One region of the Actinoplanes sp. NPDC051859 genome, then DNA from elsewhere that is predicted to be linked to it. Evidence: riboswitches for the same ligand, from Rfam matches in the RefSeq annotation. Region 1 holds a riboswitch; the other holds the start of a gene.
What was found. A riboswitch is a leader RNA that binds a small molecule or an ion and turns the genes downstream of it on or off. The one in region 1 is predicted to bind thiamine pyrophosphate.
Positions count from the first base shown of each region.

Region 1 (4,404 bases):
GTGCCGGTTCCAGCCTGCCGGTGCTGGGCGGAGGTGGGTCGTGTCGCGCTGCCCGGGTTCGCGCGATGGGCGGAGCGGGGGCGGGGGACGCGCAGCATGCCGTCACGCTAGAAGCGCACCGTGATCGATGAACGCACAGAATGTGCGGCACCCCGGTGCGGCGGCGCTCGTTGGGCGCGGGACACTGGCGGGGTGAGCGCCGACCATTACTTCAGTGCCGAGCCGGCCGCGCCCGGCACCCGGGGACGGATCGAATTCTCGGCGGCGGGGCGGGCGTACGACCTGACGGTGGCACGCGGGGTGTTTTCCGCCGGGCGGCTGGACCCCGGGACGGCGGTGCTGCTGCGCAAAGCCGAGCTGCCTGCTGCGGGCAGTGGCGGCACTTTTCTCGACCTCGGTTGCGGGTACGGCCCCATCACCTGCGTCCTGGCTAGTGAGGCGACTGCCGCAACCGTGTACGCGATCGACGTCAACGCCCGCGCCCGCGAGCTGACCATGGAGAACGCCAAGGCGTTGGGCCTGGGTGATCGGGTTCGCGTCAGTGCCCCGGATGACGTGCCGGCCGGAGTGGTGTTCGACCAGATCTGGAGTAACCCGCCGACCCACGTCGGCAAGGCCGAACTGCACGCGATGACGGAACGCTGGCTGGGCCGGCTCGCACCCGACGGCGTGGGCTGGTTGGTGATCAATCGCAACCTCGGCGGGGACTCGCTGCATACCTGGCTGACCGGGCTGGGCTGGAACGTGGAACGCATCGCGAGCCAGCGCGGGTTCCGGGTGCTGAAAATCGCCGGGAAAACCGGCTGACCGGCGCGGCCTTCTCGGCAAGGATGGCGCCGTGGGCTACGTGGATGTCTCCGGGGTCGGGTTCGTGCTGCCGGACGGGCGGGAGCTTTTCGCCGACGTGTCGTTTCGGGTGGGTGAGGGCGCGAAGGTAGCGCTGGTCGGGCCGAACGGGGCGGGCAAGACGACCCTGCTGCGGATGGTCGCCGGGGACCTCGCCGTGCCGGTCGGTTCGGTGGCTCGCTCCGGTGGGCTCGGGGTGATGCGCCAGTTCATCGGGATGATCGGCGACGACCGTACCCTCGAGGATTTGGCTTTGTCTTTGGTCGCGCCGCCGTTGCGGGCGGCGGGCAGCGCCTTGGCTGCCGCGGACGCCGCGCTGAAGTCGGCACCGGAGTCCGAGAAGGCGCAGCTGCGGTACGCGAACGCCCTGACCGGCTGGGGCGAAGCAGGCGGGTACGACGCCGAGGTGCTGTTCGACGTCGTGGCCGTGGCGATCCTCGGCAAGCCGTGGGAGGACGTGCGGTCCCGGCCGGTGCGTACGCTGTCCGGCGGCCAGCAGAAGCGGTTTGCGCTCGACCTGCTGTTGCGGGGCGGCGACGAGGTGCTCTTGCTGGACGAGCCGGACAACTTCCTCGATGTGCCCGGCAAGCGGTGGCTGGAGGCCCGGCTGCGGGAGTCGGCGAAGTCGGTGCTGTTCGTCTCGCACGACCGGGAGTTGCTGGCGCAGACCGCGACCCGGGTGGTGGCGGTGGAGGGCGGTGGCGCGTGGACCCATCCCGGCAGCTTCGCCTCCTGGCACGAGGCGCGCGCCAACCGGCATGACCGGCTGCTGGAGTTGCGGCGGCGCTGGGACGAGGAGCACGAGAAGCTGCGCGAGCTGGTGTTCACGCTGAAGAACAAGGCAGCGTTCAACGACGGGCTTGCTTCGCGCTATCAGGCCGCGCAGACGCGCCTGCGCAAGTTCGAGGAGGCGGGGCCGCCGCCCGTGCCGCCGAAGGAACAGTCGTTGAAGATGAACCTGCGCGGTGGGCGTACCGGAAAACGGGCCGTGGTCTGCGACGGCCTGGAGCTGGAGAACCTGACTTTCCCCTTTGACCTGGAGATCTGGTACGGCGACCGGGTCGCCGTTCTGGGTGCCAACGGCACCGGCAAGTCGCACTTTCTGCGGCTGCTGGCAGCGGGCGGTACGGCGCCGGAGGCCGACAACAAGCCGGTCGACGGCGCGCCTTTGGCGCATGTCGCGCATAACGGCATGGCGCGGCTCGGTGCCCGGGTCCGGCCGGGCCACTTCTCGCAGACGCATGACCGGCCTGAGCTGCTGGAACGCACGCTGGTCGAGATCCTCTGGCGGGGCGACGATCATCGGTCCGGAATGGACCGGGCAGGAGCGATGAAGGCGCTCAACCGGTATGAGCTGGCGGCGCAGGGGGATCAGCGGTTCGGCACGTTGTCCGGCGGTCAGCAGGCCCGGTTCCTGGTGCTGTTGTTGGAGCTGTCCGGGGCCACGGTGTTGCTGCTCGACGAGCCGACGGACAACTTGGACCTGGCGTCGGCGGAGGCGTTGGAGGAGGGCCTGCAGGCGTTCGAGGGCACGGTGATCGCGGTCACGCACGACCGCTGGTTCACCCGCGGCTTCGACCGTTTCGTGCTCTTCCAAGGCGATGGTGAGGTCGTCGAAACCCCCGAGCCGGTCTGGGACGTCCGCTGACGGGCTTTACTCCGACGCCGCTGCGGAGCTAGTGTCGGCGGCGGAACCAACCCCACGGGAGTCCGGTGCACCGGGCTGAGAGGGGGGCTGTCGCGGCCCCCGACCGTCGAACCTGATCCGGGTCATGCCGGCGCAGGGAGGAGTGCGTTGTGGACCCCGGCTTTCCGTGTCTACATGTCATCACCGATGCCCGCCCCGGGCGTGATCCACTTGCCGTGGTCGTCGCCGCGGTGGCTGCTGCCGAGCGGCTCGGCCTGGTCAACCGCTTAGCGATCCAGGTCCGGGTCGAGGACGACGCCACCGACCGCGACGCGTACGCGCTCACCACCGAGGTCGTCGCCGAATGCCGCCCGGCCGGCGTGCTGTGCCTGGTCAACGACCGACTGCACGTGGCGCTGGCCGCGGACGCGGACGGCGCGCACGTCGGCGCCGACGATCTGCCGGTCGCCGCCGCCCGCAAGGTGCTCGGTCCGCGGGCGGTGCTCGGTGCGACCTGCCGGGACGAGGTGGCAGCCCGGTCAGCGGTCCGTGCCGGCGCCACCTACCTCGGGGTCGGCCCAGCGTTCGCCACCGTTACCAAGTCCGGTCTGCCCGACCCGCTCGGCCCGGCGAAGATCGGTGCGGTGGCACGCTCGGTGCCCGGCACTGCGGTCGTCGCGATCGGCGGCGTGACCCTCCACAATGCCGCCGGCCTGATCGCCGCCGGGGCCGCGGCCGTCGCGGTCGTCGGGGCGGTCGCCACCGCCGCCGATCCGGGTGAGGCCGTTGCGCGGCTGCTCAAGGCCCTGCCGTGACCGACCTGACGATCGTCGGCGGCGGGATCATCGGCCTGTCCGTAGCGTGGCGCTGCCAGCAACGTGGCCTGCGGGTCACCGTGCTGGACAACGGATCCGACGACGGTGCCTGGTATGCGGCGGCCGGGATGTTGGCGCCGGCGGGCGAGTCGTCGTTCGGCCAGGAAGCGCTGACCGCGTTGATGATCGAGTCGGCTGCCCGCTGGCCCGGCTTCGCCGCCGAGCTGCGCCGGGAGACCGGGATCGACGTCGGACTGGACACCCACGGGACGCTTGCCGTCGCGCTGACCGGCGATGATCTGGCCGAGGCGCAGCGGCTGTGGGCGTACCGCGAGCAGCACGGCATGGGCGTGCACCGGCTGCCGCCCAGCGAGGTTCGCGATCGGGAGCCGGCTCTGACGCCGCGGCTGCGGGGCGGCGCCTACCTGCCGGACGACCAGCAAGTCGACCCGCGGCGGGTGCTGGCTGCGCTGCGCACCGCGCTCGGCCCAGCAGTGGTGCACCGCCAGGCCACTGAGGTTCCGCCGGGTCCCGTCGTCGTCGCCGCTGGCCTCGGCACCGCAGCTCTCACCGGCCTCCCCATCCGACCGGTGAAAGGCCTGGTGCTGCGCCTGCGCGGCGAGCCGGGACTCTTGCGGCACGTCGTGGTCGGGCAGGTCGACGGCCGACATGTGTACGTGGTCCCGCGCACGGACGGCGACATCGTCATCGGTGCCACCCAGGAAGAACGCGCCGACGCCACAGTGACGGCCGGGGCGGTGCTGGAGCTGTTGCGTCCCGCCACAGAGTTGGTGCCGGACCTGGCCGAGTTCGAGTTGACGGAAAGCGTGGTGCGGCACCGTCCCTCCACTCCCGACAATGCTCCGCTGCTCGGCCGCATCAGCGATGACGTCGTGGTGGCGGCGGGCCACCACCGCAACGGGGTGCTGCTGGCCCCGGTGACCGCCGATCTGATTGCCGACCTCGTGATCGAGCACTCTGCACCGCCCGCCGCTTTCTCCCCGGGGAGGTTTGCATGAAAGTCACCGTGAACGGCGCCGGCCGCACCGTCGACCCAGGTAGCACCGTCGAGGGACTCGTCGCCACCGTCACCGAGGCGCGCCGCGGCGTCGCGGT
Region 1 covers NZ_JBITBX010000003.1:158,565-162,968, forward strand. The annotation lists gene ACIA1L_RS08695 (hypothetical protein) at 1-98, opposite strand, end outside; gene ACIA1L_RS08700 (class I SAM-dependent methyltransferase) at 193-807, shown strand; gene ACIA1L_RS08705 (ABC-F family ATP-binding cassette domain-containing protein) at 839-2,494, shown strand; TPP riboswitch at 2,539-2,650, shown strand; gene ACIA1L_RS08710 (thiamine phosphate synthase) at 2,644-3,288, shown strand; gene thiO (glycine oxidase ThiO) at 3,285-4,307, shown strand; gene thiS (sulfur carrier protein ThiS) at 4,304-4,404, shown strand, end outside.

Region 2 (4,404 bases), on a different contig from region 1:
GAGTCATGCCGCGCGCCGATCGGGGCGGGGAAGCGGCTTGACCGGGGTCGGGGTCATGCCGCGCGCCGATCGGGGCGGGGAAGCGGCTTGACCGGGGTCGGGGTCATGCCGGGCGCCGATCGGGGCGGCGGCGCGGAAGCGGCTCGGCAGAGGTCGGGGCCAGGTCGTGGACGCGGTCGGCCAGCGCGGTGACAAACGCGTCGTCATGGGTGACGGCCACGATGCCGTGGCCGTCGTCGCGGAGCTGGGCGAGCAGCTCGACCAGGCCGATCCAGGTCCTGCGGTCCTGGCCGAAGGTCGGCTCGTCCAACACCAGCAAGCGGGGCCGGGTGGCGAGCGCCGTCGCCACGCTCAGCCGCCGAGCCTCACCCCCGGACAATGTGTACGGGTTGGCGCGGGCCAGCGCCGTCAACCGCAACCGCTCCAGCAGCTCCGCCACGATCGCTGTCACCTCGGCAGCCGGGCGGCCCAGGCGGCGCGGACCCACGGCGAGCTCGTCGGCGACCCGACCGGTGACGAACTGGTGTTCCGGCGACTGGAAGACCGAACCGATGCGCTGCGTCAGTGTCGCGGCTCGCCAGCGGTGCGGCGGTTTCGGGTCGCCGAAGGCGCTCATGCGGCCCGACGTCGGCGCCAGCAGGCCACCGAGAACAAGCGCCAATGTGGACTTTCCGGCGCCGTTCGGGCCGGTCACCGCGAGGACCTCGCCGGCCCGGACGTCCAGGTCGGTGGGTGGGAGGCGGTGCCCGACGGAGACGTGCTCCGTGCGTACCAAAGGATCTGCTGGTGGGGCGACGGCCCGGTGTGGGGGCAGTGGATAGCCCGGCACCCAGACCCCCTGCTCGGCCAGGGCCGGGCCGTGCCCGGCGAAGACCACCTCGGGGGCGCCGTCGGCGGCGACCCCGCCGCCCGGCGCGAGCACCACCACCCGGTCGACCAGCGGCGACGCCTGCTCGACCCGATGTTCGACGACGATCAGCGTGGTGTCGCGGTCGCAGGACCGGGCGACGGCCGCGCGGATCAGGTCGCCGCCCGCCGGATCAAGGTTGGCGGTGGGCTCGTCGAGGAGCAACAGTCCCGGCTGCAGGGCGAGGATGCCGGCCAGCGCGAGGCGCTGCGCTTCGCCGCCGGAAAGCGCGTGGGTCTGCCGGGTGATCGGGTACGGGAAGCCGACCCGGTCCAGGGCGTCGCTGACCCGCGGCCAGATCTCCCCAGCCGGTACGCCCCGATTCTCCAAGCCGAACGCGACGTCATCGCCGCTGCGGGCCATCACGAGCTGGGTCTGCGGATCCTGGAAGAGCAGCCCGGCCCGGTCCCGGTCGCGTGGATCCCGCCCGTCGACGGTGACCGTGCCCTCGGACTCGCCGGAGTCCTCCGGCAGGAGCCCGGCCAGCGCGGCGAGCAGGGTGCTCTTGCCAGCCCCCGAAGGGCCGAGCAGCAGCACCCGCTCACCGCGCTGAATGTGCAGGTCGAGGCCGCGTACGGCCCACGCCCGGCGCCCCGCGTGGCGCCAGCCGAAGCCCTGTAGGACGACCTCTGCCATGGGTTTAGACCAGCGTCCGGTCCCGGCCCGCCGCGAAGCGGTCGAGCACGCCGGTGGGGGCCAGCGCCCGGGTCAGCGCCCAGCCGCCCGCGCCCGCGATGATCGTGCTGCTGACGATGGTGAGCAGCGCGTACGGGATGCGGTACTCCCAGAGGTCGGTGCCGCCGTTCCAGGCGAAGAAGTCGAACAGCGCGGCACTCAGGCCGGTCAGCGCGCCCGCGAACAGGGCGGCCGGCAGTTTCCAGTTGCGGTAGAGCAGGATCGCGAAGGCGATCTCCGCGCCGAGGCCCTGGACCAGGCCCTGCGGGATGACCAGGGCGCCCCAGCCGGTGCCGAGCAGCACCGAGATGACCGCGGCGACGGCTTCGGTGAAGAGTGCGGCGCCCGGCTTGCGGATGATCAGACCTGCGAGGACGGCGGGCACCAGCCAGACGCCGTAGATCAGGGTCTTCGCGGGCGGGAAGAAGGCGAACGCGGCGTCCGTGGCGTTCCACAGGTGGCCCCAGGCCCAGAAGACGACACTGAACGTGACGGCGATGATCGAGGCGATCACGATGTCGATCGTGCGCCAACGGTGTGACGGAGTGTGACTGTTCATATGTTCCGTGCCTCCCAGCAGCGGTTCACCGGGAGGAGACGCACGCCACATCCGGCGGGTTTCCGGACATGGCGCAGCTGGAGCAGACCGAGCTCCCTGCGCTGGCATTACCCAGATCAGGTTCGAGGGTCTGCGGGCGTCGGCCCGCACTCTCAGCGCTGTGCGCTCCCCTGTCGGTGAAGTTGCCCGCGACTCTCGTCGCGAACAATCTTCATGGCATGTGTTTCGATGACGCTAGCACCGGACCGGCGTACCCGTCAGCGTAGGAGGCGTCACATGGAGATCAAGGCCCGAGGGTTCACGTTCGACGTGGCAGTGTCCGGGCCGGAGGACGGCACTCCGGTTCTCTTGCTGCACGGCTTCCCTCAGGACCACCGCGAGTTCGATCTCCTGCTGCCGCGGCTGCACGCGGCGGGGCTGCGGACGTACGCCCTGGATCAGCGCGGCTACTCACCGGGGGCGCGGCCCGAGGCGGTCGCCGACTATCGGCTGCGTGAGGCGGCGGCTGACGCGGTGGCGGTGCTCGACGCGCTCGGCGTGGCCCGGGTGCACGTGATCGGCCACGACTGGGGCGCGCAGGTGGCGTGGATGCTTGCGGCTGACCATCCGGATCGGATCCGTACGCTGACCGCCGTCTCCGTCCCGCACCCGCGCGCCATGTCTGTCGCCTTGCGCAACCAGCCGTCGCAGCGGATGCGGTTCGCCTACATGGGCGTTTTCCGGTCCCGGGTGGCTGAGCGGCTGTTGCTGGCCCGCGGCGGTGCGGTTCTGCGCAGCATGATGCGCGACATCGGTCCCCGCGCCGCGCTGTACGCCCGCGCGATGGCCGAGCCGGGCCGCCTCACCGGGGCGCTGAACTGGTATCGGGCGCTGTCCCGCGGCGAGCTCGCCGGCATGGGCAAGATCACCGTGCCCACGACGTACGTGTGGAGCGACGGTGATCCGGTCGTCGGCCGGTCCGCCGCGCTGGGCACCGAGACTTGGGTGGAGGCGGACTATCGCCTGGTCGTGCTGCGCGGCATCGGGCACTGGGTGCCGGAAGAAGCGCCGAACGCGTTGGCTGAGGTGGCGCTCGCGCGCATCGGCGTTTGACGTTTCGCGTCTGCGGGCATCCGGGTCGCGCTCAACGAGAGGAGCCCCCCGGATGTCCGCCGAGAAGCCCCGCATGAAGAACGAGTCGGAGAAGCAGCGCTGGGACCGTAACTTCTCGGACCTGTTGCAGGAGTTGCGGGTCGCGCAGACCGGCGTGCAGATCCTGTTCGCGTTCCTGCTGACCTTGCCGTTCAGCAGTGGCTTCCCGAACGTGACCGCCTTCCAGAAGGACACCTACGTCGTCGCGCTCATCGCGGCCGCGTTCGCCACCGCGATGATCATCTCGCCGGTGGCTTTCCACCGGGCGCTGTTTCGCCAAGGCCGCAAGCCGGAGCTGGTCCGCTATGCGCACCGGATGGCGACCGGTGGGCTGGCCTTCATGCTGATCGCGATGGTCAGCAGCATCCTGCTCATCACCGACTACCTGCTGAACTTCTGGGTAGCGCTGGTGCTCACCGCGATTGCCGGCGCCTGGTTCCTGACCTTCTGGGCCGCGATCCCGTTCGCCAAGCGCAACTGGATGGACGAGGACGTCGAGGAGGAGGACGAGGACTTCGCCAAGAACGCGGCGGAGCCTAACGTCCCCGCCCAGCGGTCTTGAGGCCGAGCTCGCGCAGCTCCAGTGCGGCGAGCGCGTCCACCGCGGAAGCATCGCCATTGCGCCACGACTGCGCGATGTCCGGACCCAGTTTCGCGAGTTGATTCAGCGGCCGCCCGGCGAGCGCCCGCAACGCCAGCAGGTCCCGCCCGGCCGGGAGGTCCCGGACCCGGGCGGCGACCCCGGCCCGGCGCATCCACTGCAATCGCCGCGGCAACCAACCGAACAGGACCAACGCCAGCGGCACCGCCACGATCAGCAGCGCCACGATCAGCGCCACATTGCCGACGACCTCCTGCTGCTGACGGCCGGCTTCGGCAAGACCGTTGGCCGCCTCGGCCGCCCGGGTGAACGGCGCGGTCAGCTCGTCACCGACCAGCGGCACCTTGCCCACCTTGCCGCCGGCGTCGGCGAGGTTGCCCGCGATGCCCGCCCCGGCCTCCTGCATCTTCTGGCCGGGAACACCGAGCTTCTGCACCATGTCCTGCGCCCACAGCGCTGCCCGGATCCAGGCGTAGACCCAGAACACCACGAGAAGGTCGGTGAGCAGCTGGCGGACGGCGGTGGGCAGCC
Region 2 covers NZ_JBITBX010000002.1:85,040-89,443, forward strand. The annotation lists gene ACIA1L_RS04245 (energy-coupling factor transporter transmembrane component T family protein) at 1-7, opposite strand, end outside; gene ACIA1L_RS04250 (ABC transporter ATP-binding protein) at 104-1,543, opposite strand; gene ACIA1L_RS04255 (ECF transporter S component) at 1,548-2,141, opposite strand; TPP riboswitch at 2,217-2,323, opposite strand; gene ACIA1L_RS04260 (alpha/beta fold hydrolase) at 2,418-3,233, shown strand; gene ACIA1L_RS04265 (DUF6328 family protein) at 3,307-3,834, shown strand; gene ACIA1L_RS04270 (hypothetical protein) at 3,809-4,404, opposite strand, start outside.
Region 2: another riboswitch for thiamine pyrophosphate. It lies ahead of ACIA1L_RS04255 (ECF transporter S component); the one in region 1 lies ahead of ACIA1L_RS08710 (thiamine phosphate synthase).